DNA from 2 places in the Roseibium sp. MB-4 genome. Region 2 is predicted to be linked to the other one. Evidence: riboswitches for the same ligand, from Rfam matches in the RefSeq annotation. Region 2 holds a riboswitch; the other holds the start of a gene.

Region 1 (12,094 bases), on a different contig from region 2:
GTCGACTGGTTGTCGGAACAAGCCGATGTCATTGTAAGGTTCCAGGGCGGACACAACGCTGGACATACACTCGTTATTGACGGTGTGAGCTACAAGCTCTCCTTGCTGCCATCCGGTGTGGCCCGTCCAGGCAAATTGTCTGTGATCGGCAATGGTGTTGTGCTGGATCCACATGCGTTGGCCGAAGAGGTCAAACGGCTCGGCGAGCAAGGCGTAGTTGTTACGCCTGAAAGCCTGCGGGTGGCTGAGAACGCAACCTTGATCCTGTCTTTGCACCGGGAACTGGACGCTCTTCGTGAAAACTCCAACACCGGCACCAAAATCGGCACAACAAAACGCGGTATTGGTCCGGCATACGAAGATAAGGTCGGCCGCCGTGCGATCCGTCTGATGGATCTGAAAAACCTTACAACGCTTCCGGCGAAAATCGACCGGCTCTTGACCCACCACAACGCTTTGCGCCGGGGGCTTGGGCAGGACGAAATCTCAGCGGATGTCATTTTCGAAGAGCTGTCCAGCGTCGCAGATCAGGTTCTGCCTTACATGGACAAGGTCTGGTACCTGCTCGACGAGCAACGCCGCCAAGGCAAACGGATCCTCTTTGAAGGGGCTCAAGGCGCACTTCTCGACATCGACCATGGGACATACCCGTTCGTGACATCTTCCAACACGGTCGCCGGGCAGGCTGCGACCGGCTGTGGCCTTGGACCAGGGTCGGTAGACTATGTTCTCGGTATTACGAAGGCGTACACCACGCGTGTGGGCGAGGGGCCTTTCCCGACCGAGCAGGAAAACGAGGTCGGTGAGTTTCTCGGGACGCGTGGTCACGAGTTCGGCACGGTGACCGGCCGCCGCCGCCGTTGTGGCTGGTTTGATGCGGTTCTTGTGCGCCAGACCGTTTGCACGTCCGGTATCAATGGTATCGCACTGACCAAGCTTGATGTTCTGGATGGTCTTGAGGAAATCAAGATTTGCGTTGGCTACGAACTCGACGGTGAGCGCATCGACTATCTTCCAGCGTCACAAGGCGCCCAGGAACGGGTCAAGCCGATCTATGAGAGCATGCCGGGTTGGAAAGAATCCACTGAAGGTGCGCGGACTTGGGCTGAGCTTCCGGCGCAAGCGATCAAATACGTACGGCATGTTGAAGAGCTGATCGGTGCACCGGTCGCGATCTTGTCGACCAGTCCGGAACGCGATGACACAATTCTTGTGCAGAATCCTTTCCAAGACTGAGCGAATTGACGTAAACAAGACAATATCAAAGATGCTTAGAGTGCGTTGCGAATCGCTGCGCACTCGGCAGCTTTTGAAGTCCGGGGTCTCCGGCATCAGAAGCAAGATGGAGCGACAATTGTGCGCGTCTCGCGCGATCTGATAGGCGAAAATCTCTTCGAAAGCTTAGTATAAGTCACGAAGAAGTCGCGAATCTGATCCAGGAGACGCAGGAGTGCAGTTGGCCGGTAGGCAGGAAGATGGCTGATTACTATTCGATACTAAAGAAAACGATCGCGTCCTTGCCCGAAAGCAACGGTGCAGCGCGGCGCAGCGTTTACAGCCGTGCGCGTAATGCCATCGTGAATCAGCTCAAGGCCTATGAGCCGCCACTGTCGCCATCGGAAATCACAGCAGAACAACTTCGTCTGGAAGAGGCAATCCGGAAGGTCGAGGCGGAAGCTGCCAGAGAAAGCCTGGGATTGCAGCCATCTACGCCGCCGGCGCCTGCCACCCCAGCTGCACCGCCGGTTCGCGAGCCGGAGCCGGCACCGTCTGTTCCTGCGGCCACCACGACTTCTCCAGTTGAGACCCCGGCGGCGCCTGCACCGCAGGTGACATCTCCGGAGCCGTCTGCCTATCCAGTCGAAGAGCCCGCAAGTGCTCCTTCGTCCGATGCTTCATATGACAGCCCGCCACAAGCCGCGCCTCTATCAGGAACGACTGGTTCAAGTCTGGCTGAGCCCGAAGGTCCAGTATCCTCACCTGAGACACCTCCGGCCTATGACCCTGTTTCAGTCGAACCGGCTCCAGTCTCGGATGATCAAGTCTCTCAAACAGAACCGCTCTTTGAAGATGAGGTGGTTCAGCCGCAGACCGGAACAGCAGGCTTAACAGACGCCCCAGTCTCGTCCCGCGCCAGCCGTTCAAGATCGTCTGCTTCAGCGGCGCTTCGCGGTTCGGAAGAAAAAAGCCGGACAGTGCCGATTGCAGCTGCTGCTGTGGTTGCCGTTCTGGTTCTTGGAGCCGCTGCCTATTTCTTCTTGTCCGGGCCGTCTGATGAGGCTGTGACCGACGCCGCACCGGCTGTTTCACAAGAGCCGGAAACAACGGCTGTTACCGAACCAGTGGCACCCGTCGAAGACACCGTGGCCGCATCCTCGGAAGATGCAGACGAGGCGAGCAAGAACACTGATCGTCTTTTGAATGAGACCGATGCAAATGTGGTTGCGCCTGACGCGCGCGCAGTGACAACTACAACCATCAACCCGCAAGAAACCGCACCGGGGACTGTTGCTCAGCCGTCGATCGTGACGAATGTGGAAAGCACCCCATCCGCCGATGTCGATACGCCAGCAACGGACAGCGCCGGGGTAAGCCAGGGCGTTCAACCGGACAGTCTTGCTGCAGTGAGCCCAGAGCAATCCGAGCCTACACCGGCAGCCCAGGTGCCGGCTTCCGGAGCGCAACGTTCCATCCTTTATGAGGAAGGGGCAGATGCCAGCTCTACCGGCACTGCGGCACAAGGAGCCGTCATCTGGACACTTGGCGAAGAGACCGATCTTGGCGGTGAAGCGCAGTCCGTCCTCTCCGCTGCCGTCGAAATTCCGGAGCGGGATATCAAAGTCGATATCCGTATCAAGCCCAACGACGATACCTCCCTGCCGGCAAGCCACTTGGTTGAAATCAAATATGAGCTGCCAGAAGGGTTTTCCGGTGGCGATATCGTCAATGTTCCCGGCTTGGTCATGAAGCCGACCGAGGAAGCGCGCGGCGATGCCTTGATCGGGGCATCCGTGAAGGTCTCTCCCGGCTTTTTTTGGATTGCGTTGTCCAGCTTGCCCAATGAGCAACAACGCAATTTGGCACTTCTGCGTGAGCGTGGCTGGATCGACATCCCGATGCTTTATGAGAATGGCAAACGCGGCATTCTTACGCTCGAGAAGGGCCCCATCGGCGAAGATGCCGTTGAAAAGGCAGTCACCGCCTGGCAAGCCGGCTAAGCAGATCCAGCATCTTGCGTTTTTAGCGGGTGCTCCGCAGTTTCTCTTGCAATTTGTAAATTGGCGGGGCATTGTCCCGCTTGGTCCGAGGGGTGTTCTGGTTTCCGGAACTGAGATGGCATCGCGCCGAACCCTTAGAACCTGATCCGGGTCATGCCGGCGAAGGGACGGAAACCTTAGCCTCTTCCCGGATCTCCAGTGTCATTTTCGGCTTTGCTGAAGGCAGGAGATCCTTATGTCTGCTTATGCGCTAATGCGCGGGGCACACGCTGTACAACAGCTGTCTGCCCTTTATAGATTCACAAAACCATATGCCATCCCGGTAGGGAGCGGCGATCTATGACGGTTTTGGTTTTCCTGCTGAAACGCTGTGCCGGCGTCGCGGTCGCCGTTTTTATTTGGGCGGCCTTGGTCCGTTTCTTTGAAATCCCGCCGTATATGCTGCCTGGTCCGGGGCGCGTTTTTGCTGCGTTTCAGAACCAGGGCCTGTTTCTCCTGCACCATGCAAGCATCACCTTTTCCGAGACACTTCTCGGCTTCGTCTTTGGGGTCGCTGCAGGGTGCCTTTTGGCGATCCTGATTTGGGTGTTTCCCGTGGCCAAACGGGCGATTATGCCGACAATCCTCGTCACCCAGGCCTTGCCCGTTTTTGCGATCGCGCCGATCCTCGTTTTGTGGCTCGGATTTGGCCTAGCCTCCAAAATTGTAATGGCGGTTTTGGTGATCTTCTTTGCCGTGACCTCCACGTTCTATGATGGGCTGCGCCGCCTTGATCCCGGGCTTTCGGACCTCAGCCGCCTTTATCGTCTATCCCGCCTCAAGGAACTTTGGGTGTTCCGGCTGCCGTCTGCCATGCCTGCCTTGGCCTCAGGCTTGAGGATCGCGGCTGTTTTCGCGCCAATCGGTGCGATTGTCGGAGAGTGGGTCGGCGCGAAGGGCGGGCTCGCTTTCATCATGCTTCAAAGCAACGCGCGGATGCAGACGGACGTGATGTTTGCCGCGCTGATCCTGCTCGCTCTCATGGTGCTGTTGTTGCGGTTCGCCGTAGACCACTTCACCCGGTTTCTTGTTCCTTGGCAGGTTGAAGACTGATCTGCTTTTCCTTGGAGGATTGAATGAAAAAAACACTGCTCTCTGCCGCTTTCGCAGCCGCTCTGTTTGCGTCGGCACCTGTACAAGCAGCCGAAAAACTGACGGTCTTGATGGATTGGTTCACCAATCCCGACCACGCACCGCTGATCACCGCCCAAGCGATGGGATTCTTTGAGGCAGAAGGTCTGGATGTCGAATTGATAGAACCTGCCGACCCCGCAATGCCGCCGAAACTGGTTGCAGCGGGACAGGGCGACATTGCCATTTCCTATCAGCCGACTTTGCACGCCCAGATCGAGGAAGGACTTCCGCTCAAGTGGATCGGAACGCTCGTAGAGACACCATTGAACTCTCTCATCGTCCTCAAAGACGGTCCGATCAAGGAATTGAAAGACCTGAAGGGGAAGAAGATCGGATTTTCGGTGTCCGGGTTTGAAGACGCCATGCTTGGCCAGATGCTGCGGTCAGTCGATCTCAGTGTCGACGATGTCGAGCTGATCAACGTCAACTTTGCTCTGTCACCGTCGCTGATGTCCGGCCAAGTCGACGCGGTCATTGGTGCTTACCGGAATTTCGAGCTCACTCAGATCGAGATTGAAGGCAAGGAAGGTAAGGCGTTCTATCCGGAAGAGAACGGTGTGCCGATTTTTGACGAGCTGATCTACGTTGTTCACAAGGACAAGACGGATGATCCGCGCTACGCAAAATTCATGGCGGCCATCGAAGCGGCCACGATTTTCCTGACGAACCATCCGGACGAAGCCTGGAACGCGTTTATCGAAGCCTACCCGAACCTGAATGACGAGCTGAACAAACGCGCCTGGGCCGATACGCTCCCGCGTTTCGCAAAACGCCCTGCAGCCCTTGATGAAGGCCGCTATCAGCGTTTTGCGGAGTTCATGGCTGAAAATGACCTGATCTCTAAAGTGGTTCCTGTCGATACCTATGCGGTCGAGATCCGCTGATCATCACTAACTTCTTGGAAATCAGCAGCGCGGTGTCTCAGGATGCCGCGCTGCTTTCGTCTTGCGCCAAGGGGAGGTCTGCAATCCGGGCGGCAAACGGGGCGTAAAAGCTGCTGAGCCGTGGGGCGGACTGCTGGGCGGTAGTGAGAGCACTATGTGCGGCAGTTACATTGCCTGCTTCGATCGCACTTATAAGTGAATTGTGATTTTGAGCGAGCCTCTGAAAGTCCTCGGATTTTGCGTAGTTCTCATCGCCTAACAGCGCAAACAGTGTGACGGTTTCGCTTTTGCCTTTGAGAGAAATCTCGCCGGCTTCCAGGTAGGCCAGCTCCGGTGCCTGCTTTCTTGTCTCTTCCGAGACGAGGAGATCTGCGCCCACTGCCTTGCAACTTGATTCAATCCTCGATGCCACGTTTACCGCATCGCCGATCACAGAATAATTGAACCGGTGCTCTGAGCCCATGTTGCCAACGCAGGCATCGCCGCTGTTCAGACCTATACCGATCTGAACCGTCTGTGCTTTTAATCCGCGCGCCTTGAAACCGAATGCGTCTTTCTCGTTCAGTTCATCGACAATCTTAAGCATAGCGAGACTGGCCCGGCCTGCTTTTTCTGCGTGGTCCGGCACGGGTATTGGGGCATTCCAGAACGCCATGATGCTGTCACCGATATACTTGTCGATCGTTCCCCCTTCGGCCTGGATGGCATCGGACAGAGGAGAGAGCAGAGTATTGAGGAAGGTAACGAGCTCTGTCGGCGTCAGTTGCTCGGAGATTGGCGTGAAGCCGCGAATGTCCATGAACAGTATGGTCATTGGCCGTATCTCACCGCCCAATGTCAGTTGTTCCGGCGCCTTCTCCAGCTGATTCACGAGATCCGGCGAGAGATATTGACTGAATGCCTGCCGGACAAAACGCTTTTCACGTTCAGTCAGAAAATAGAGCATGACCGTTGCTGCAGCGAAGACAAGAAAAACCGACAAGCTTGGGTATATCGGGTCGATGAGAAGCCCTTTCTCCAAAAAGAGGTAGAAAGAACCGCCGATCAGCACCGCGGCAACAATACCGCCAAGCAAGGCTGTTCCAAGGCTGCCAATGATGGGTAAGATGAGAATGAAAACCGCACCGACCAAAAAAGTCGTGAGTGTCTCTAGGCCACTTGCCCAATCAGGCCGGGTTAGAAACTGACCGTTGATGATTTGCTCAAGCGCCTGAGCATGCACTGCCACACCTGGAACCAGTTCACCGATCGCGGTTGCTCGGATATCCCGGAGGCCTGCCGCAGACGTGCCGACCAGCACAATTTGGCCTTCGATCAAAGGCGCAAGTTCGCCGTGTCTCTCTGGGTCAAAAAAGTCCATTGCTCGGAGATATCGATTTGATTGGTCCGGTGTGTAATGGACCCACATTTCCCCTGCAGCTGTTGTCGGAACTTCAAAAGCACCAATTTTGAGGTCTGTAATTGCTGGAGTGCCGCTGTCCACTTCGCCGCTGGCACTGGTCGTTCGAACTATCAAGCCGCTGGCTCCCTGGGCCACCCGAAGGGCCTCTGTGATCAGGCCTGGATAAACGTTGGTTCCGTCGCTCGCAATCAATGGAATGCGGCGGATGACGCCGTCTCGGTCATCGAGAGAGACGGATATCGATCCGATTCCGCTCGCATTTTGCTGAAGTGCGTCGAGGCTCGGGACTGCGGCTGGAAAGGGCGGCAGGATCGTAACTGGATCTGCTCCCCCATAGGCAATGCCGGCTTTTTTCAACGGCGTTCGGCCGGTTAACTGATCCGAGATAGCGAAGCCGAGAACAACCGGTGCGCTAGCTATCGTCGCGGCGAAACGTTCATCATTGTCCGGCAGCTGTTGCAAAGCTTCCTGAACACGCGCTGGCGTCTCGGGTGGAAGGGACGCACGGATTTGCGTTGGCGACGTTCGATCTGGTTCAGCGAAAACAACGTCGAATGCAATGGCGGCTGCGCCCATTTCAGTCAGGGTTTCAACCAGCTCGGCAACTTTGGTGCGTGGCCACGGCCATTGCCCTATTTCGGTGATGGAGGTCTCGTCAATGTCAACGATCCGAACTGGGGCGGGCATATACTCGCGCGGACTGAAACGTTGATAGTAATCGAATGTGAGCTCCCGAACGGCAACGAGAAAGTCCGGATTGGCAATCCGAAGCCCGGTCATGAGAATCAGGACGATGGTTGCGGTGAGCGCAACAAAACCGCGCCGTGAAAAAAAAGGGTCTATCCGAAACGCCATTGGTGCCTGATGTCTTGAAACTAACCAGCTGTGGTCTGACCCTAGGGTGGTAAGGCGCCAAGGAGCAAGCTCAGACGGACCCGCAAACAAAAAACGCCGGGCGTTTCGCCCGGCGTTTCAGTAAACCTATGTTCCAGACGCTCACGCGGCTGGTTGTTGGTCAAGCGTGCGAGCACTGTTCCGGACCGCTTTTTGAACCTTTTCAAAAGCACGGACCTCAATTTGCCGTACGCGCTCCCGGCTGACACCGAACTCTCCGGAAAGATCTTCTAGCGTCATTGGATCCTCCGACAAACGGCGGGCCTCGAAAATCCGGCGTTCCCGATCATTTAGAACGTCCATCGCGTCGCTGAGCATTTTGCGGCGCATGTCGAGTTCTTCCTGATTGGCAAGCAAGGTTTCCTGGCTATCGCTTTCGTCTACGAGCCAATCCTGCCACTCGCCAGCATCTGCTTCCGCCCGGATCGGTGCGTTCAGGCTTGCATCGCCGCCGAGGCGGCGGTTCATCGACACGACTTCTTCTTCCGAAACACCGAGACGGGTCGCGATTTCCTGTACCTGGTGCGGCTTCAGATCGCCCTCTTCCAGCGCTTGTATTTTGCCCTTTAGGCGGCGCAGATTGAAGAACAGGCGTTTCTGGTTGGCCGTCGTCCCCATTTTGACGAGTGACCAAGAACGGAGAATGTATTCCTGGATGGCAGCCTTGATCCACCACATGGCATAGGTCGCCAAACGGAACCCTTTGTCGGGCTCAAAACGTTTAACGGCTTGCATGAGGCCAACGTTGCCTTCGGACACGACCTCGCCAATCGGGAGACCATACCCGCGATAACCCATGGCGATCTTGGCAACGAGGCGCAGGTGTGAATTTACAAGGCGCTCTGCAGCTTCCGGATCTTCGTGCTCCTTGTACCGCTTGGCAAGCATGTACTCCTCCTGCGGCTGAAGCATCGGAAACTTGCGAATCTCATCAAGGTAGCGGCTAAGTCCGCCTTCCCCTGCAGTGAGTGTCGGTAAGTTCTGGGCCATTAAATGCACCCCCTCTCGTCGAAATCACCCGGTTCCCCACTTTGCCCCGCAGAGCGCAGGCGTTTGGCTGAGGCAACCAAGTTACAATGCGTTCCCTATCGGCACACGCGAACAGCTAATATAGGTTGAATTTTGCCGATTGCATGGCTTCAATGCGAATTGGCTTTCTAAAATTTTTGTAATCCGGATAAAAGATTTGCAAAATCATCGGGATATGGGCTTTCAAAGCGCAGTGTCTCGCCTGAAACCGGATGCTCAAATGCCAACAGTCCAGCATGCAAAGCTTGCCGGGTGAAACCGCCGACAAGGCTCTTTAATGGCTCTTCCAACCGGTTGATTTTCGTCTTGAAGCCGGAGCCATAATCATCGTCGCCAAGCAATGGATGGCCAATATGGGCCATGTGGACCCGTATCTGATGAGTTCGGCCCGTTTCAAGCCTGCATTCCATGAGTGAGGCAAGTGGAGGCTGGTCCGCGGCGCCGAAACGTTCCTTGACCTGCCAATGCGTAATTGCATGGCGCCCGCTCGTTTTCACAACCGCCATCTTCTGCCGGTTTGCCTGAGAACGGGCCAGATTGGCATCAATCGTACCCTTGAGGCTGGATGGCGCGCCCCACACAAGCGCGGAATATGCGCGCTCCAGTGGTCCGGTGCGGCCATGATCTGCAAATTGTGCTGCTAGCCCTTGATGTGCATGATCCGTTTTGGCGACAACCAGCAGACCTGACGTGTCTTTGTCAATCCGGTGAACAATGCCGGGACGTTTCACTCCGCCTATTCCCGACAGGCTGTCTCCGCAATGATGGATTAAGGCGTTGACAAGTGTGCCGGTCCAGTTGCCGGCACCAGGGTGAACGACCAACCCAGCCGGTTTGTCGATTACGATGACATGTGCATCTTCGAAAATCACACTCAGCGGAATGTCTTCGCCTTTGGGATCCGGATCCTCCGGTTCAGGAAGATGCAAAGTAATCTCGTCACCTTCATTGACCCGGTATTTCGGCTCCCCTATTTTCGCGCCTCCGATGGAAACGTCGCCCGCCTTGATCAGTGACTGAACTCTGTTCCGGCTCAATGTTTCCAAATGCGATGCAAGGACGGCGTCTATCCGCTTCCCGGCGTCCTCAGGATCAACCGTTAAAATGAAATCCGCGTCGAAGCTGGCCGGATCGTCTTGGGAATTGTCTGTCATGTCTCAACCTGATTTCCGGGATGAAGGTCCGGAAGATGCCCCTTTAGATCCTGCGACCGAACGCGTTCAGGCAAAACTGAAGCGCCTGTTGCTCGGGTCGTCCCTGATCATGTTTGCCGGGTTTATCGCTGTCTTTGCAGCAATCCTTTACAAGATCAACACTTATGAGGCGGATCCATCTGAGGCTGCAATCGTTGAAACCCTAAATGTCGGTGCTGATGCCGAAGTTCTGCAGGCAACGATATCAGAAGGGATTATGCTCGTTCTCGTGCGTGAAGGCACCACCACCGCCTTGCTCCGGTTTGATCCGCAAGATGGAAAATTATTGGGCCGGACGGTTTTCGTCGGCCGGTAGTGGATATAGACCGGTTGACTTCAAAAAAATGACCAAGGGGGCTTGCGTCCTGCTCTAACCCCCTTTATACGCACGGTCCTCGGCTTGAAACAAACAACTTTCAAGCCCCGCGCGCCCATCGTCTAGCGGTCTAGGACGCCGCCCTTTCACGGCGGAAACACGGGTTCGAGTCCCGTTGGGCGTGCCAACTTTCTCTCGATATCTAGTGCCTATTTTTCAACTGGTCAAAAGTGGCTGGTTTCGAAAAGCCTTACCACTTGGCCGCTTCTAGATGGCCGGCAGGTTTTCAGTTTCGATAAGCTGCGTATCTGAGTCTTTTGCAATCGTCGCGAATTCCGGGCTCGGGCAACGGTCGGTTACAAGCGTCGTAACTTGCGAGAGGTGGCCAACCCGGACGGGCGCGGTGCGCTCAAACTTGGTGCTGTCCGCTGCCAGGATCACATGCCGAGCATTTTCCATGATCGTTTTGGTGACTTTGACTTCGCGATAATCGTAGTCGAGCAAAGACCCGTCCGGATCAATGGCAGAGGCGCCTATCACTGCAAAATCCACCTTGAATTGGCGCATGAAATCAACTGCGGCTTCGCCGACAATTCCGCCGTCCGCATGCCTTAAAACCCCGCCGGCAACAACCACTTCAATCTGGGAATAACCCCGCATCAAGCTGGCGACATTCAGGTTGTTGGTGATCACCATCAGTCCGTGGTGTTGCAACAGCGCCTGTGCGACCGCCTCAGTTGTCGTGCCGATATTGATGAAAATAGACGCATTGTCGGGAATGAGTGCAGCGACACTGGAACCAATATCAGCCTTTTCCTTGCTGGAAATGATGCGCCTTGCTTCATAGCCGACGTTTTCAATACCAGATGAGAGCAAGGCTCCGCCGTGCGTGCGTGCGAGAAGGCGGCGCTCACACAGCTCATTCAAGTCTTTTCGAATGGTCTGTGGACTGACTTCGAATCTTTTCGCCAAGTCGTCCACGCTGACACGGCCCATCTGGCGGGCCAGTTCGAGAATGGCGTTATGGCGTTCGATAAGCATGAGGTGTTGGTCCGGTAGGAAGTAAGTTCAAAATTTCAAAACGCACACAAATTGACGCCTTCTGTCGCAGCAGAACTCTTGTCAGGCAGCCCCGGCGGTCCGTCGCTGTTTCGGCTTTTTTACAGTCGGCGGATCTGTCTTTTCAGGGGGCACTTGATCGTTGTCACTCGAGGGCTCTTTGTTTTTTCGGGTCGACGCAACAATCCGGCTAACAAGGGCTTCCGCCGCGTTGGCAATCTCTGTGGTTGACGAGCTTTCTGCGGCTTTGGGAGCCGGTGGAGGCGCTGTGTTTGGCTTTTCGGCACTAGTGCCAGCACGGCGTGTTCTTCTCTTGGGCTTCATGTCACCAGCGCTATTTGACACAGGTGCCGATTTGCCGGCTGCTTTGGGGGAGGGCTTGGAAGCGGCTTTCTTTTTATCGTTAGGGTCCGCTGACACTTGTTTGACCAGCTGCCGGAAGTCCTGACGGACTTGTGTGAGTGCAGATGTTGCTGCGAGATCCTGCCGAAGCTTCTTGATCTCCCCGGTTAGCCGATTGACCGTGCGGTCCTTGTTTTTTAGCTGAGAAAGTCTTTGCGCGTTTTCTGTTGCCAGCGCTTCCAACTGCTCGGTCAAATGCTTCTGAAGATCGCTGTCTTTGATGTCGGCTGCGTCCAGCTGCAGGGAAAGCCGGGTCACTTCCGCCTGAGCAGTTATGAACTTTGCCTCAGTATCCACAAGCTGGGCTTCCAGCTCTGCAAGTCGGGCCCGCGCCGTCTCTGTTCGTTCAGCGTCGAGTTCACCGGCAACAGACGGTTCCGCCTTGGCCAGGCGCGCTTTCAAGGTCGCAACTTCAGCTTCCAGCCCCGTGATGGTCGCAAGCGCCATCGTGTCTGTGGCAGGCAGCCAATCGGAAGTGTCTTCGCCTTGCGCGCCTTTTGCGGGCACATCTTCGCCGGATTCCG
Region 2 (12,094 bases):
GTGAATGCTCTTGCCGGAGAGCGAGGGTGCCTTCATCATCATCTCCACAAGGAACTCGGAGAGACGCAAGTCGCCGATGCGGAACCGCCCCGCTGGCGCTGGCCAAGCCGCTAGAGTGCGTCCTTGTTCGGAGCCGACATGACCCATGAAAGCAACTATTGAGTGCAGGTGTGGCCAATTATTGGGTAATTTGTACCTAGAAGTGCAAAAAAGTTGCGGGGGTGTCGTTACGTCGCTGGTTGACGTGAACGGAAGCTTGGGTCATGTCAGTAGGGAACACCGGCGTCGGCATCGCGATATGCATTGCCGATCAGGGAGGAGGATTCAGCTGTAGGGGGGCTGAATCGGTCAACCGGCTCGCATGTAAAAGGAGTCGGAGAAAACGCGTTGGAGAACGTCATGACGAGTGCGGAGGAGTGGAACGCGGCATTTAAGGTCCGTCCAATTCACGAATACCTCGACAATTCAGCGGAACGCTTTGGAGACCGGCCGGCGGCCGACTTCATGGGCAAGGTCTGGTCCTATCGTGAGATGGGCGACCTGGTCGACCGTACCGCGGCCGGATTGCAAGCCATGGGCGTAGGGCCCGGCGTGCATGTCGGGTTGTGCCTGCCCAATACCCCTTTTTATACGATCTTCTACTTCGCGATCCTGAAGATCGGCGGCACAGTCGCCAACTTCAATCCACTTTATGTTGAGCGCGAAATCGCTTTCCAGGCCCGCGATGCCGATGTGCGCATCATGGTCACCATGGATCTGAAAGTGATCTACGACAAAGTCGAGAACGTCCGGAAAGAACGTGTTCTGGACAAGATCATCGTCTGTCCGATGACGTTCTGTCTGCCGACTATCAAAAAGACACTCTTCAGCTTGTTCAAGCGTAAGGAACTTGCCGCGATCCCGCAGGACGAGGCGCATGTCCGTTTTGAAGATCTGCAGACCAAGGGCAGCAAGCCGAAGCCGGTTGAGATCGATCCGGAAGAAACAATCGCTGTTCTGCAATACACCGGTGGGACAACAGGTGTGCCGAAAGGGGCAATGCTGACGCACAAGAACCTCTGCGCCAATATCGAACAGATGCGCGACATCTTCGAGAAAGCCCAGCCGGGCGAGGAAAAGATGCTCTGTGTGCTGCCGTTCTTTCATGTGTTCGCGATGACGGTGGGGCAGAATCTCTCCGTCATTCTCGGGGCGGAGATGGTGCTGCAGCCGCGGTTTGAGCTGAAGATGCTCTTGGAGTCGATCGTTCGGAAGAAAGTCACCCTTTTCCCGGGGGTGCCAACCATCTACACGGCGATCAACAACTCGCACGAGACCAAGAAATACGATCTTTCCAGCATCAACTTGTGCATCTCCGGCGGTGCGCCGCTGCCTGTTGAAGTGAAGGAAAACTTCGAAAAACTGACTGGCTGTATTCTGGTCGAAGGCTATGGCCTCACCGAGTCGTCTCCGGTTGCCGCGGTCAATCCGCTGGACGAGAACCGCCGCGCAGGATCGATCGGACGTCCGGTCCCTGGCACCAAGGTGCGGTTTGTCGACATTGAGGACCGAAAGACCGAAGTTGCTCAAGGCGAGAAGGGCGAACTCCTGATCCACGGCCAGCAGGTGATGAAGGGGTACTGGAAGCGCGACGACGCTACGGCAGAAACCATTACAGAAGATGGGTACCTGCACACCGGGGACGTTGGCTACCAGGATGAAGACGGCTTCATTTATTTGGTCGACCGGATCAAGGACCTGATCCTGTGTTCCGGCTACAATGTTTATCCGCGTGTCATTGAGGAAGCGATTTATCAAAACGAGGCTGTCGACGAGACCATCGTGATCGCGATCCCCGACGAATACCGTGGCCAGTCGCCGAAAGCGTTCGTCAAGCTCAAGGATGGTCATTCCCTGACCGCCGGTGACCTGAAGGCCTTCCTGAAGGATCACCTGTCGGCCATTGAATTGCCGCGGGAAATCGAGTTCCGCGACGAGTTGCCAAAAACAATGGTTGGCAAACTGTCGAAGAAGGAACTCGTGGAAGAAGAGGCTGCCAAGCGCGCCGCTGCCGCCGCTTAAATTCTTCGGCTCTTGGAAGTCAGACCTTTAACGCGCCCAATTCGGGCGCGTTTTTAGTTGGAATACCCGCGGCCGTCCGAAGCGCGGGCCAGCTGGCGGCCCCGGATGGCTTCGCGGCGGACAGTGTAGATCGAGGCCGCGATGACCACGCTGGCACCGATCAGTGTTTCAACCCCGGGCCACTGACTGAAGATCAAGGCCCCGAACAAGGTGGCATAGAGCAGGCGGGTGTAGTCGAGCGACGCGATGGCTGTGGCTTCGCCGGCTTGGAACGCCTTGATGTTCGCCATTTGCCCGGCCCAGGAAAAGAACCCAACTGCCGCCAGCAACGCCCATTGTTCCAGTGTCGGCGCTTGCCAGGTCATCCATGCAGGTATGATCATGATGAGGCCAACGCCCATCGCCTAATAGGTGAGGATCGTATTGGGCGGGTCGGTCCGGGTCAGGATGCGGATGACGATCATCACCATCCCGGCGCAAGCCGCACTGCCAAGCGCCATCAGGGCAAAGGGATCCACAAGACCTTCGCCACTTGGCCGGAGCATCAAAAGCACTCCCAAAAAGCCAACGATGGTCGCTCCCCAGCGATGTTTGCCGACTTGCTCACCCAGGAACCAGATGGCGAAGATGGTGATGAAAAACGTCTTTGAAAAGCTGATCGCCGTCGCATCTGCTAGCGGCATCTCAATGATCGCGGTGAAACCAAGCAGCATTGCGGAGGTCGCAAAGACGATACGGGTCAGCTGGAGCCCCGGGCGTTTTGTGGCAAGCGAGCCGGGCAGTCCCGGCAGGATCTTGGGCGCCACGATTAGCAGCATCAGCACCTGACGGACTACGAGGATCTGAAACACGGAGAGATCCTGACCGAGAAACTTGATCAGTGTCACCATGATGGAAAACAGGAAGGCGGCGAGCAGAATCCACAGCGCACCGATCGTGTTTGGCGGCAGTTGACCGATGCGCTCCGCCAACCGCCCGATGAAATGGTTCGGTGATGACGGTTTAGGTTCCGCCGGGTCTGCCGTCGTTTTGTCGGGTGTGGAATCCATTTAGGGCGTGTCGCGTTTTATCAGATGCATTTGACCGAGAAGAGTTTGGGGTCCGGCTAGGCGGGCAGAGCGACGGTCAAAAAGAGAGTGTGCGAACAAACCTACTGGAATTCGGTAAGAAGGGAAGGGCTTTGCTGCCGGGACTTGCAAAAAAGTGCACTGGCCAGTTTAATTGCGCCGGACTATATTGTGGTCAACCCGCCGCTGGCGCATCCCAGGCGCTGCAGACAACCGGCAAAGACTTAAGTCAACTGAAGGCCTCTTCCATGAACCAAATGGCTACTCCGAAATTCGGTGTTGGCGCACCGTTGCGCCGCAAAGAAGATCTGCCGCTCATTACGGGAGAGGGGATATATACCGGCGATTACCAGCCGGAAGGGTGCCTCCATTCATTTGTGCTCCGCTCGGCGATGGCTCATGCAAAAATCTCCATCGCAAATGCAGATGAAGTGCGGACGATGGATGGCGTCCGTATGGTGCTGACCGGTGCGGATGTCGCCGGAAAGTCCATGCCGACACGGGCTATCTTGAAGCAGATCGACGGCAGTAACTTCAATCTGCCGACGCAGCCGCTGCTGTGTTCCGACACGGTTCGTTATGTCGGCGATGCAATTGCCTTTGTGGTAGCGGATACATTGCAAGGCGCACGTGATGCCGCCGAGATGCTGGAGGTCGACTACGATCCGCTGGATGTCGTGGTTGAAATGGAAGACGCGCTTGCGCCCGATGCGGTAAAGGTCTGGCCGGAGTTCGGTACAAACGTTGCCTTTACCTTCGGGCACGGCGATGCAGAGAAAACCGATGCGGCTTTTGCCAACGCGTCGAAAACGGTTTCAATCGATCTCGTCAACAACCGGATTGTTGCCAATTACATGGAACTGCGCGGCTGTGTGGCCGAGTTCGACAGTGCCAGCGACCGTTTCAAACTGACCCTTGGAACTCAGGGCGGGCACGGGATGCGGGATGTCCTTTGCCAGATCCTTGGCCTTGAGGCGGAAAAGGTTCAGGTTGTAACGCCGGAAGTTGGCGGTGGTTTTGGCACCAAAATCTTCTGTTACCGAGAATATCCGCTGTCGATGCTGGCGGCGCAGGCGCTGGGTGTGCCGGTGCGCTGGGCCGGTGAGCGAATGGATCATTTTGTCACCGATGCTCATGGCCGGGACAATCTCTCCCATGCCGAGCTGGCTCTGGATCCAGACAACAAGATTTTGGGTATGAAGGTGCATGTGAAGGCGGCAATGGGCGCCTATCTGCACCAGTTCGGCCCGTTTATTCCCTGGGTCGGCACCACCATGACATCCGGCCTTTATGACATTCCGGCCGTGTTTGCGAAGGTGGAAGGCGTCTACAGTCACACGGTTCCGACCGACGCGTTCCGCGGCGCTGGGCGTCCGGAAGCGGCCTACTTGATTGAACGGCTGATCGACAAGGCGGCTGAGGAAACCGGGCTTGGTCCGGTTGAGTTCCGAAATCTCAACTTCATCAAGAAGGAACAGCTTCCTTACACCACTCAGACCGGCCGGATGTATGACACCGGAGATTATCAGGGCCATCTGGAAAAGGCCTTGGAGACCGCTGATTGGCCAGGTTTCAAGGCGCGCCAGGAGGCAAGCCAAGCTGCCGGCAAGTATCGTGGCTTCGGCATTTGTTCTTACATTGAGGCCTGTGCTTTCCCGGGCGGGGAAGAGGCGACCGTCGAGATCGGTGCGAACGGCAACCTGACGCTTCTGATCGGTACCCAGACCAACGGACAGGGCCATGCGACGGCCTACAGCCAAGTCGTTGCGGAACAGTTCGGTGTCAACATCGAGGATGTCGAGGTCATTCAGGGCGACACCGACCGGGTTCGCAAAGGCGGCGGCACCGGTGGGTCGCGTTCTATTCCGCTCGGGCTGCCATCCGTCAAGGAAGCCAGCGTTGCCTTGGTCAAGAAGGTCAAGGAACTCGCTGCCGACAAGCTCGAAGCGGGCGTTGACGATCTTGAACTCGACAGCGGCTTGGTCCGCGTTGTCGGTACTGACCAGCAGGTGACCCTTGCCGAAATCGCTGCCGGGTCCGGTGAGCCCCTGCAAGCACGTGAAGAAGTCAAGCAAACCGAGGCGACTTATCCAAACGGCACCCACATTTGCGAGCTGGAAGTTGATCCGGACACCGGCGATGTCGATATCCAGAACTACGTCATCGTCGATGATTTCGGCGTCACCGTGAACCCGCTGCTGTTGGCTGGTCAGGTTCATGGCGGGGCGGCGTCTGCCATCAGTCAGGCCTTGTGCGAGCACACGGTGTTTGACGAAGATGGTCAGCTTCTGACGGCCTCACTGCTCGACTACAGGCTTCTACGGGCGGCGGATGTCCCGAATTTCGACTTCCAGACCCGCAATGTGCCGTCGACCACCAATGCGATGGGGATCAAGGGGGCTGGCGAAGCGGGTACGATCGGCGGCTGCGCGGCTGTCATGAACGCGATCCAGAATGCTCTGAAAGACGGCGCGGGTGTCACCGAACTCCTTGATATGCCCGCAACCCCGCACCGGGTCTGGGATGCAATCCAAACGGCGAAATAAATGCGCACTTACCAGATTGCAGCCATCCCGGCAGACGGCATCGGGCCTGAAGTGATCGAAGCGGGTGCTGAAGTGTTGGCCGCGCTTGGTCAACGGGCCGGTGACGTAGATTTCAAACTGACCTTCTTCGACTGGGGATCAGAGCGGTACAAGAAGCACGGCGAGATGATGCCATCTGATGGCCTCGAGCAGCTTAAACCTTTCGACGCGATCTATTTCGGGGCTGTCGGCGCACCGGATGTGCCGGACCATATTACCCTTTGGGGGCTCCGCTTGCCGATCTGTCAGGGGTTCGACCAATACGCCAATGTCCGACCGACGAAGATTATACCGGGCGTAACGTCGCCACTGCGCGACGTGGGTGTTGGAGATCTGGACTGGGTGATCGTGCGCGAGAATTCAGAGGGCGAGTATTCCGGAAATGGCGGGCGGGCGCATCGCGGGCTACCGGAAGAGGTGGGCACAGAAGTCGCCATCTTCACCCGCGTTGGTGTCACGCGGATCATGCGTTATGCTTTTCGGCTTGCGCAGTCCCGTCCGCGTAAACTGCTGACAGTGGTGACCAAATCCAACGCGCAACGGCACGGCATGGTCATGTGGGATGAGATCGCCGCGGAGGTCTCGAAGGAGTTTCCGGATGTGACGTGGGACAAGATGCTGGTGGATGCGATGGCCGTGCGCATGGTCAAGAACCCGAAAAGCCTCGACACCATCGTTGCAACCAATCTCCACGCGGACATTTTATCCGACCTGGCAGGCGCCTTGGCTGGAAGCCTGGGCGTTGCCCCCACAGCAAACATTGATCCTGAGCGCCGCTTCCCGTCGATGTTCGAACCCATTCATGGATCGGCCTTCGATATCACGGGCAAGGGCATTGCAAACCCGGTCGCAACTTTCTGGACAGCATCGCAGATGCTGGATCATCTGGGTGAGGCGGCATCCAGCCAGCGTCTGATGACAGCGGTTGAGCGCGTCTGCGACGCAGGTATCGTGACGCCCGATGTGGGGGGCAAAGCCACCACCCGTGAAGTCACCGATGCTGTTATTCGATCGATCCACGGATCAAACGAGTAGTCAGGCAGACAAGTCCTAAGACTCCCATCTGCCGGTTGCCCTACGACCTCTGTTACTCCGCTGGCATTTCCTGTGGAACGCCGCCGTTGCGCTCGTATTCCCAAATGTGGCTTTCAAAAGCTCTGAGGCGTTTGTAGACGGAGATCAGCTCGACAATCGTGGTCCAGGCATTGACCAGATACTGGAACGAGTTTTCGACCTGTGAGAACGCGCGCACGATCTGTTGCATCACGCCCAAGGTGATGGCGCCGGTCACGATTGTCGGTCCGAGCGCAATGTAGGGCACAAGGACAGTAGCCTGCAGGTACGACCATTTGGCGATGTCGAAATAAAGGTAGTGGAAGAAGAGCCGGAAATAGTTCTTGCGGACATGACCGAAGAGCTCATCGACCGAGGGCGGATCTGCGCGCTCCTCATTGTCCTCGCCGTAGACAAGTTCTTTCCGGTAGGCCGCTTCTACCTTCTGATTGTTGAATTCCAGACCCGGCAATTTCAGGCCGACCACGGCCAGTAACACCGTGCCGGATGCTGCCGAAATGATCGCGACATAGACCAGGGAATGAGCCACGGGACCGATCCAGGGCAGCTCGGTGACGTTGGCTGACAGCTCCCAGAGGATCGGCAAGAAGGCGATCAACGTCATGACGGACCGCAGGAAAGAGACGCCAAGGCTCTCCATGATCCGCGCAAAGCGCATGGTGTCTTCCTGTACGCGCTGGGAGGCCCCTTCGATATGACGCACCACATGCCAATGGGCCATGTAATAGTCGTTCATGGCTGTGCGCCAACGGAACACGAAGTGCTTGGTGATGAAGTCCAGGATCACCGCAACAATCACGAAAATCGCGGCAATGTACAAAAACGTCATCAGTTCGCGCATGTATTCGCCGAACGTGACGGAGCCCGGCTCACTCAAGGCGCGCTGAATGAGATCGTAAAAGCTACCGAACCATTCGTTGATCTCGACGTTCAGGTTCACCTGGTACTGGGTGGCGCCGAGGATGACCACCGAGATGATCCAGGCCCAGAAGAACCATTTACGGTTCAAGAAAAACGATCGGAACATGGGGCGGCGCCTTTCGAATCGGGGATTTTTTATAAGTATAGGAGCCCGTAACGGCAGGAGCAGGTATGTGCCGGGTTTTCAGTTGCTTTTGAAGAGGAAACGTTGGTCATACACGCCGATTTTATCGGCAGACCCTGTTTAATCTGCCAAGGCTACGCGCGAGATTGCAAAAATTGAGGCCGGGGTAGATACTAGTGTCTCACTTCTGAAGCGATTTGCGCAAATCTTACCCTGAGTGCTCGGCAGACCGATTGGAACCTGTTTGCGGCGCTTTTGTCGTCGCTGTTCTATTATTCTTTCAAAACTGGTGCGTGGCGCGGAAAGCGCCGGATGTAAGCCAGTATCCGGATCTGATTTATGGCGTCAAAAAACACTGCAACCCAACAGTCCCGCGCGCCAACGCCAACGGGCATGACACGTCAGGCTCCTCTGATCGGCATCGGGCTCAAACTGGCCTCAACGATCGTGTTCTTTGCAATGGTGACGGTGCTCAAGATCGCCGCCGAACGTGTGCCGATCGGGGAACTCGTGTTTGCGCGGAATTTCTTCGGCGTCTTTCCGGTTCTGATGATGGTCGGGGTGCGCGGGGAGCTTGGCCTTGCATTCCAGACGCAGAAGCCCAAAGGACATCTTGTGCGCGCCTGCATCGGTTTGACTGCCATGGTGTGCATGTTCACCGCTTATGACCTGCTGCCGCTGCCTGATGCCACGGCCATCAACTTTGCAACACCGCTAATCGTTGTTGTTTTGGCCTTCTTCATGCTGGGCGAAACTGTCCGGATCTATCGGTGGAGCGCGGTCGCAGTTGGTTTTGTCGGCATCCTCGTCGTTTTGTCACCGCACCTGGGAGAAGGGGATTTCGACAACTCCGCCACCTTTGGGGCCATCGCTGGATTTATGGGCGCTGCCTTTGCGGCCCTTGCCATGATCACGGTCCGGAAGCTGTGTGTGACCGAGCGTACCTCGACCATTGTCACCTGGTTTTCCTTGTCGGCGACCGTGATCTCGCTTCTGACCATTCCAGCCGGCTGGATCTGGCCGGACCAAGCCTGGCTCATCCCGGATCTGGAAACAGCGGGTCTACTTGTGATGATTGGCCTGTTCGGCGGTGTGGGGCAGATCCTTTTGACCCAAAGCTACCGGTATGCGGATGCGTCGACCATCGCGCCGTTTGATTATGTAAACATGCTCTGGGCGATCCTGGTGGGCTGGGTCGTCTTTTCCGAGGTGCCGGTTCTTGAGGTGATTGTGGGTGCGGTGATCGTTATGGCCGCCGGGATCTTCGTGATTTACCGGGAGCACCGGCTTGGCCTCGATCGGACCAAGGACCGCCGGGCATCGACACCGTCCAAGTCTTGAAGAAATGCCGCGCGGACAATTTCGCGCGGCTTCATGCCGGATGGTCAGAACGCCTTGAACGTTATGATCGACTTGGTGTCCTGGATGCCGTCGATCGGGTGCACCTTCTCATTGACGAAGTGTCCAATGTCAGTGCCGTCTTCGATATAGAACTTCACGAGAAGATCATAATCGCCGCTGGTGGAGTAGACCTCCGAAGCGATCTCGGCATCCGCGATTGCATTGGCGACCTGATAGGTCTTGCCGAGCTGACATTTGATCATCACGAAAAACGGGGTCATGGGGGCTCCTGCGGGCAAAAACGAACTGTGCCCCGACATCGCCTATCTATTGCAAACAGTCAATCGGCTGTTGGTCCTTGGATCACCGCGATCGCTAAGTGGGACTTGAAAACCCGCGCCTGGCTTAGTAGACAGATTTTGTCTCATGGGGGTGCCCGGCAATTGTGGATCGGGCTGAGAGGCGAATGGCCAACTCCTAGAACCTGATCCGGCTTGTACCGGCGGAGGGATTTGAGATCATGACTGATCTTTTACGTATTATCCGAAAAATGATGGCGCGGAACGCCGGCTCTTTGAACTTGAAAAGGGGCCAGGCATGAGTTTGTCGATTGCCGCGAGCACGCAGGCGCTGTCGGCGGATGCGGTCTTTTCCTTGCTGGAGCGGGTGCGGGCAAAAAGACCCCGTGTTCATGCCATCACCAATTCCGTCGCGCAGGGCTTTACGGCCAATGTGCTGTTGGCGCTCGGCGCTGTGCCATCCATGACGATCGCACCGGAGGAAGTTCAGAGCTTTGCAGCATCTGCCGATGCTCTTCTGATAAACCTCGGAACACTGGACAACAGCCGCCGTTTGGCGATCCCGGTTGCGATTGATGCGGCCACGGAAGCCGGGCGGCCAATCACCATTGATCCGGTGTTCGCGGATCGGTCACCGCAGCGCTGTGCCTATGCCAAAGAGCTTTTGCAAACGCTGCCGTCTCTTGTCCGGGCGAATGAAGCCGAGATGACCGCTCTCTTTGATGCGCGGGCCGACGTTGACGCCTTGATTTCGGAGGGAACGGTCTTTGCCGTGACCGGAGAAGAGGATCAGATCGAGAGCCGGGGCGAAGACTACCGGCTGCGCAATGGTCATCCTCTTTTGGCCAGAGTGACGGCCACCGGCTGTGCGGGGGGCGCGGTCCTCGCAGCGTTTGCGAGCGTTGAGCCAGATACAGCGCTTGCTGCGGCATCTGGCCTTTCCGTCTTCAACATTGCGGGCGAAATCGCCGCTTCCCGGAGCGGGGGACCTGGCAGTCTGGTTCCAGAGCTTCTCGATACGCTCTACAGCCTAACCGCCCGCGATATCGAAAGCCGTCTTCAAACCGGCTGACATCCATTCCAATAGTATTGTGCGGAGGGCACCATGACCGCAATCGCGGTAACAATAGCAGGCTCGGATTCCGGCGGTGGGGCTGGCATTCAGGCGGACTTGAAATCCTTTACGGCAAATGGCGTCTACGGGGCGAGCGTCTTGACGGCGCTCACGGCACAAAACACCCTTGGTGTTACGGCGATCCATGATGTGCCGGTCGAGTTCGTGCGCGCGCAGATCGATGCCGTCTATTCGGACCTCGCAGTGACTGCCACCAAGATTGGCATGCTCTCGCAGGTGCCGATTATTGAGGAAGTCGCAGACGGTTTGAAACGCCACCAGACCGGACCAGTCGTTCTGGATCCCGTGATGGTGGCCGCATCCGGAGATCCGCTTTTGGCGGAAAGTGCGGTCGCAACCCTGATTTCCAAGTTGGTGCCCTTGGCCGACATCATCACGCCGAACCTTCATGAAGCAGCCCGCATGCTGGAGTGCGATGTTGCCCATAGCGAAATCGATATGCAGCGCCAGGCCAAACAGCTGATCGACGTCGGGGCCAAGGCTGTTTTGTTGAAGGGCGGACACGGCGACAGTGCGGAAAGCGCCGACCTTTTGATAACTGAAGACGGTGAAAGCCTCTGGCTGCGCGAGGACCGCATCGCGACAGATAACACCCACGGCACCGGTTGCACTTTGTCTTCTGCAATTGCTGCCGGACTGGCCAAGGGCAACGCGCTGGGCGACGCTGTGTCCAGTGCAAAAGCCTATATCCAAGAAGCGATCCGCCATGCGGACGAACTCAAGATTGGACAAGGTCACGGACCGGTCCATCACTTCCACGCTTTTTGGGAGGGCGCACAATGAGTGATGCATTGAAAAACAGAAAAAACCTCAGCCGCCGGGACATGCTTGTGGGCAGTGCCGTTGGAAGCGCATCGATTCTCTCAGCGCCAGCGGTGATGGCACAAGGTGCGGTCACCGAATGGAAGCTGGTGACATCCTGGCCGAAAAACCTGCCAGGTCCGGGTGTCACGGCTCAGCGGATCGCCGATCAGGTTGCGTTGCTCTCAGGTGGTGCATTCAAGATCCGTTTGTTTGCGGCCGGCGAACTGGTGCCGGCGCTCGGTGTGTTTGATGCCGTCTTAAACGGCACTGCGGACATGGCGCATACAGCCTCGTTCTTCTGGCAAGGCAAGATCCCGGCCTCCGTCTATTTCACCGCGGTCCCCTTCGGTCTGCTACCGCATGAACATATCAGCTGGATCGAGCAAGGCGGCGGGCAGGCGCTTTGGGATGAGCTATACGCGCCCTTCGGCATCAAACCGGTGATGGCGGGTAACACCGGTGTTCAGATGGGCGGCTGGTACAAGAAACCGCTCCAAAGCCTTGATGATCTGCGAGGCCTGAAGATCCGGATGCCAGGGCTGGGTGGAGAAGTGATGCGCAGGCTTGGGGCCGCTCCGGTTGGTTTGCCACCGGGTGAGTTGTTTCAAGCACTACAAACCGGTGTTCTGGATGCGACTGAATTTCTCGGTCCCTGGTCGGATCGGGCCATGGGCTTTCAGAAG

The links. Region 2 has a riboswitch for thiamine pyrophosphate ahead of ACVDG4_RS12485 (hydroxyethylthiazole kinase). Riboswitches for the same ligand answer to the same signal wherever they lie in the genome.
Region 1: it holds a riboswitch for thiamine pyrophosphate, as region 2 does, so the genes downstream of both, ACVDG4_RS23155 (ABC transporter permease) here and ACVDG4_RS12485 (hydroxyethylthiazole kinase) in region 2, are expected to answer to the same signal.

Annotation. Positions count from the first base shown of each region.
Region 1 is NZ_JBRKQB010000005.1:145,268-157,361, forward strand. Features, by position in the region: gene ACVDG4_RS23145 (adenylosuccinate synthase) at 1-1,236, shown strand, start outside; gene ACVDG4_RS23150 (hypothetical protein) at 1,476-3,218, shown strand; TPP riboswitch at 3,297-3,403, shown strand; gene ACVDG4_RS23155 (ABC transporter permease) at 3,558-4,310, shown strand; gene ACVDG4_RS23160 (ABC transporter substrate-binding protein) at 4,334-5,275, shown strand; gene ACVDG4_RS23165 (CHASE2 domain-containing protein) at 5,313-7,532, opposite strand; gene rpoH (RNA polymerase sigma factor RpoH) at 7,674-8,561, opposite strand; gene ACVDG4_RS23175 (RluA family pseudouridine synthase) at 8,729-9,754, opposite strand; gene ACVDG4_RS23180 (hypothetical protein) at 9,753-10,109, shown strand; tRNA gene ACVDG4_RS23185 (tRNA-Glu) at 10,221-10,296, shown strand; gene ACVDG4_RS23190 (DeoR/GlpR family DNA-binding transcription regulator) at 10,377-11,150, opposite strand; gene ACVDG4_RS23195 (coiled-coil domain-containing protein) at 11,232-12,094, opposite strand, start outside.
Region 2 is NZ_JBRKQB010000002.1:302,096-314,189, reverse strand. Features, by position in the region: gene ACVDG4_RS12530 (AAA family ATPase) at 1-114, shown strand, start outside; gene ACVDG4_RS12525 (long-chain-fatty-acid--CoA ligase) at 400-2,061, shown strand; gene ACVDG4_RS12520 (EamA family transporter) at 2,115-2,444, opposite strand; gene ACVDG4_RS12515 (DMT family transporter) at 2,466-3,110, opposite strand; gene ACVDG4_RS12510 (xanthine dehydrogenase family protein molybdopterin-binding subunit) at 3,377-5,674, shown strand; gene ACVDG4_RS12505 (tartrate dehydrogenase) at 5,675-6,748, shown strand; gene ACVDG4_RS12500 (putative transporter) at 6,801-7,814, opposite strand; gene ACVDG4_RS12495 (DMT family transporter) at 8,172-9,173, shown strand; gene ACVDG4_RS12490 (Lrp/AsnC ligand binding domain-containing protein) at 9,218-9,454, opposite strand; TPP riboswitch at 9,592-9,702, shown strand; gene ACVDG4_RS12485 (hydroxyethylthiazole kinase) at 9,771-10,544, shown strand; gene thiD (bifunctional hydroxymethylpyrimidine kinase/phosphomethylpyrimidine kinase) at 10,578-11,390, shown strand; gene ACVDG4_RS12475 (TRAP transporter substrate-binding protein) at 11,387-12,094, shown strand, end outside.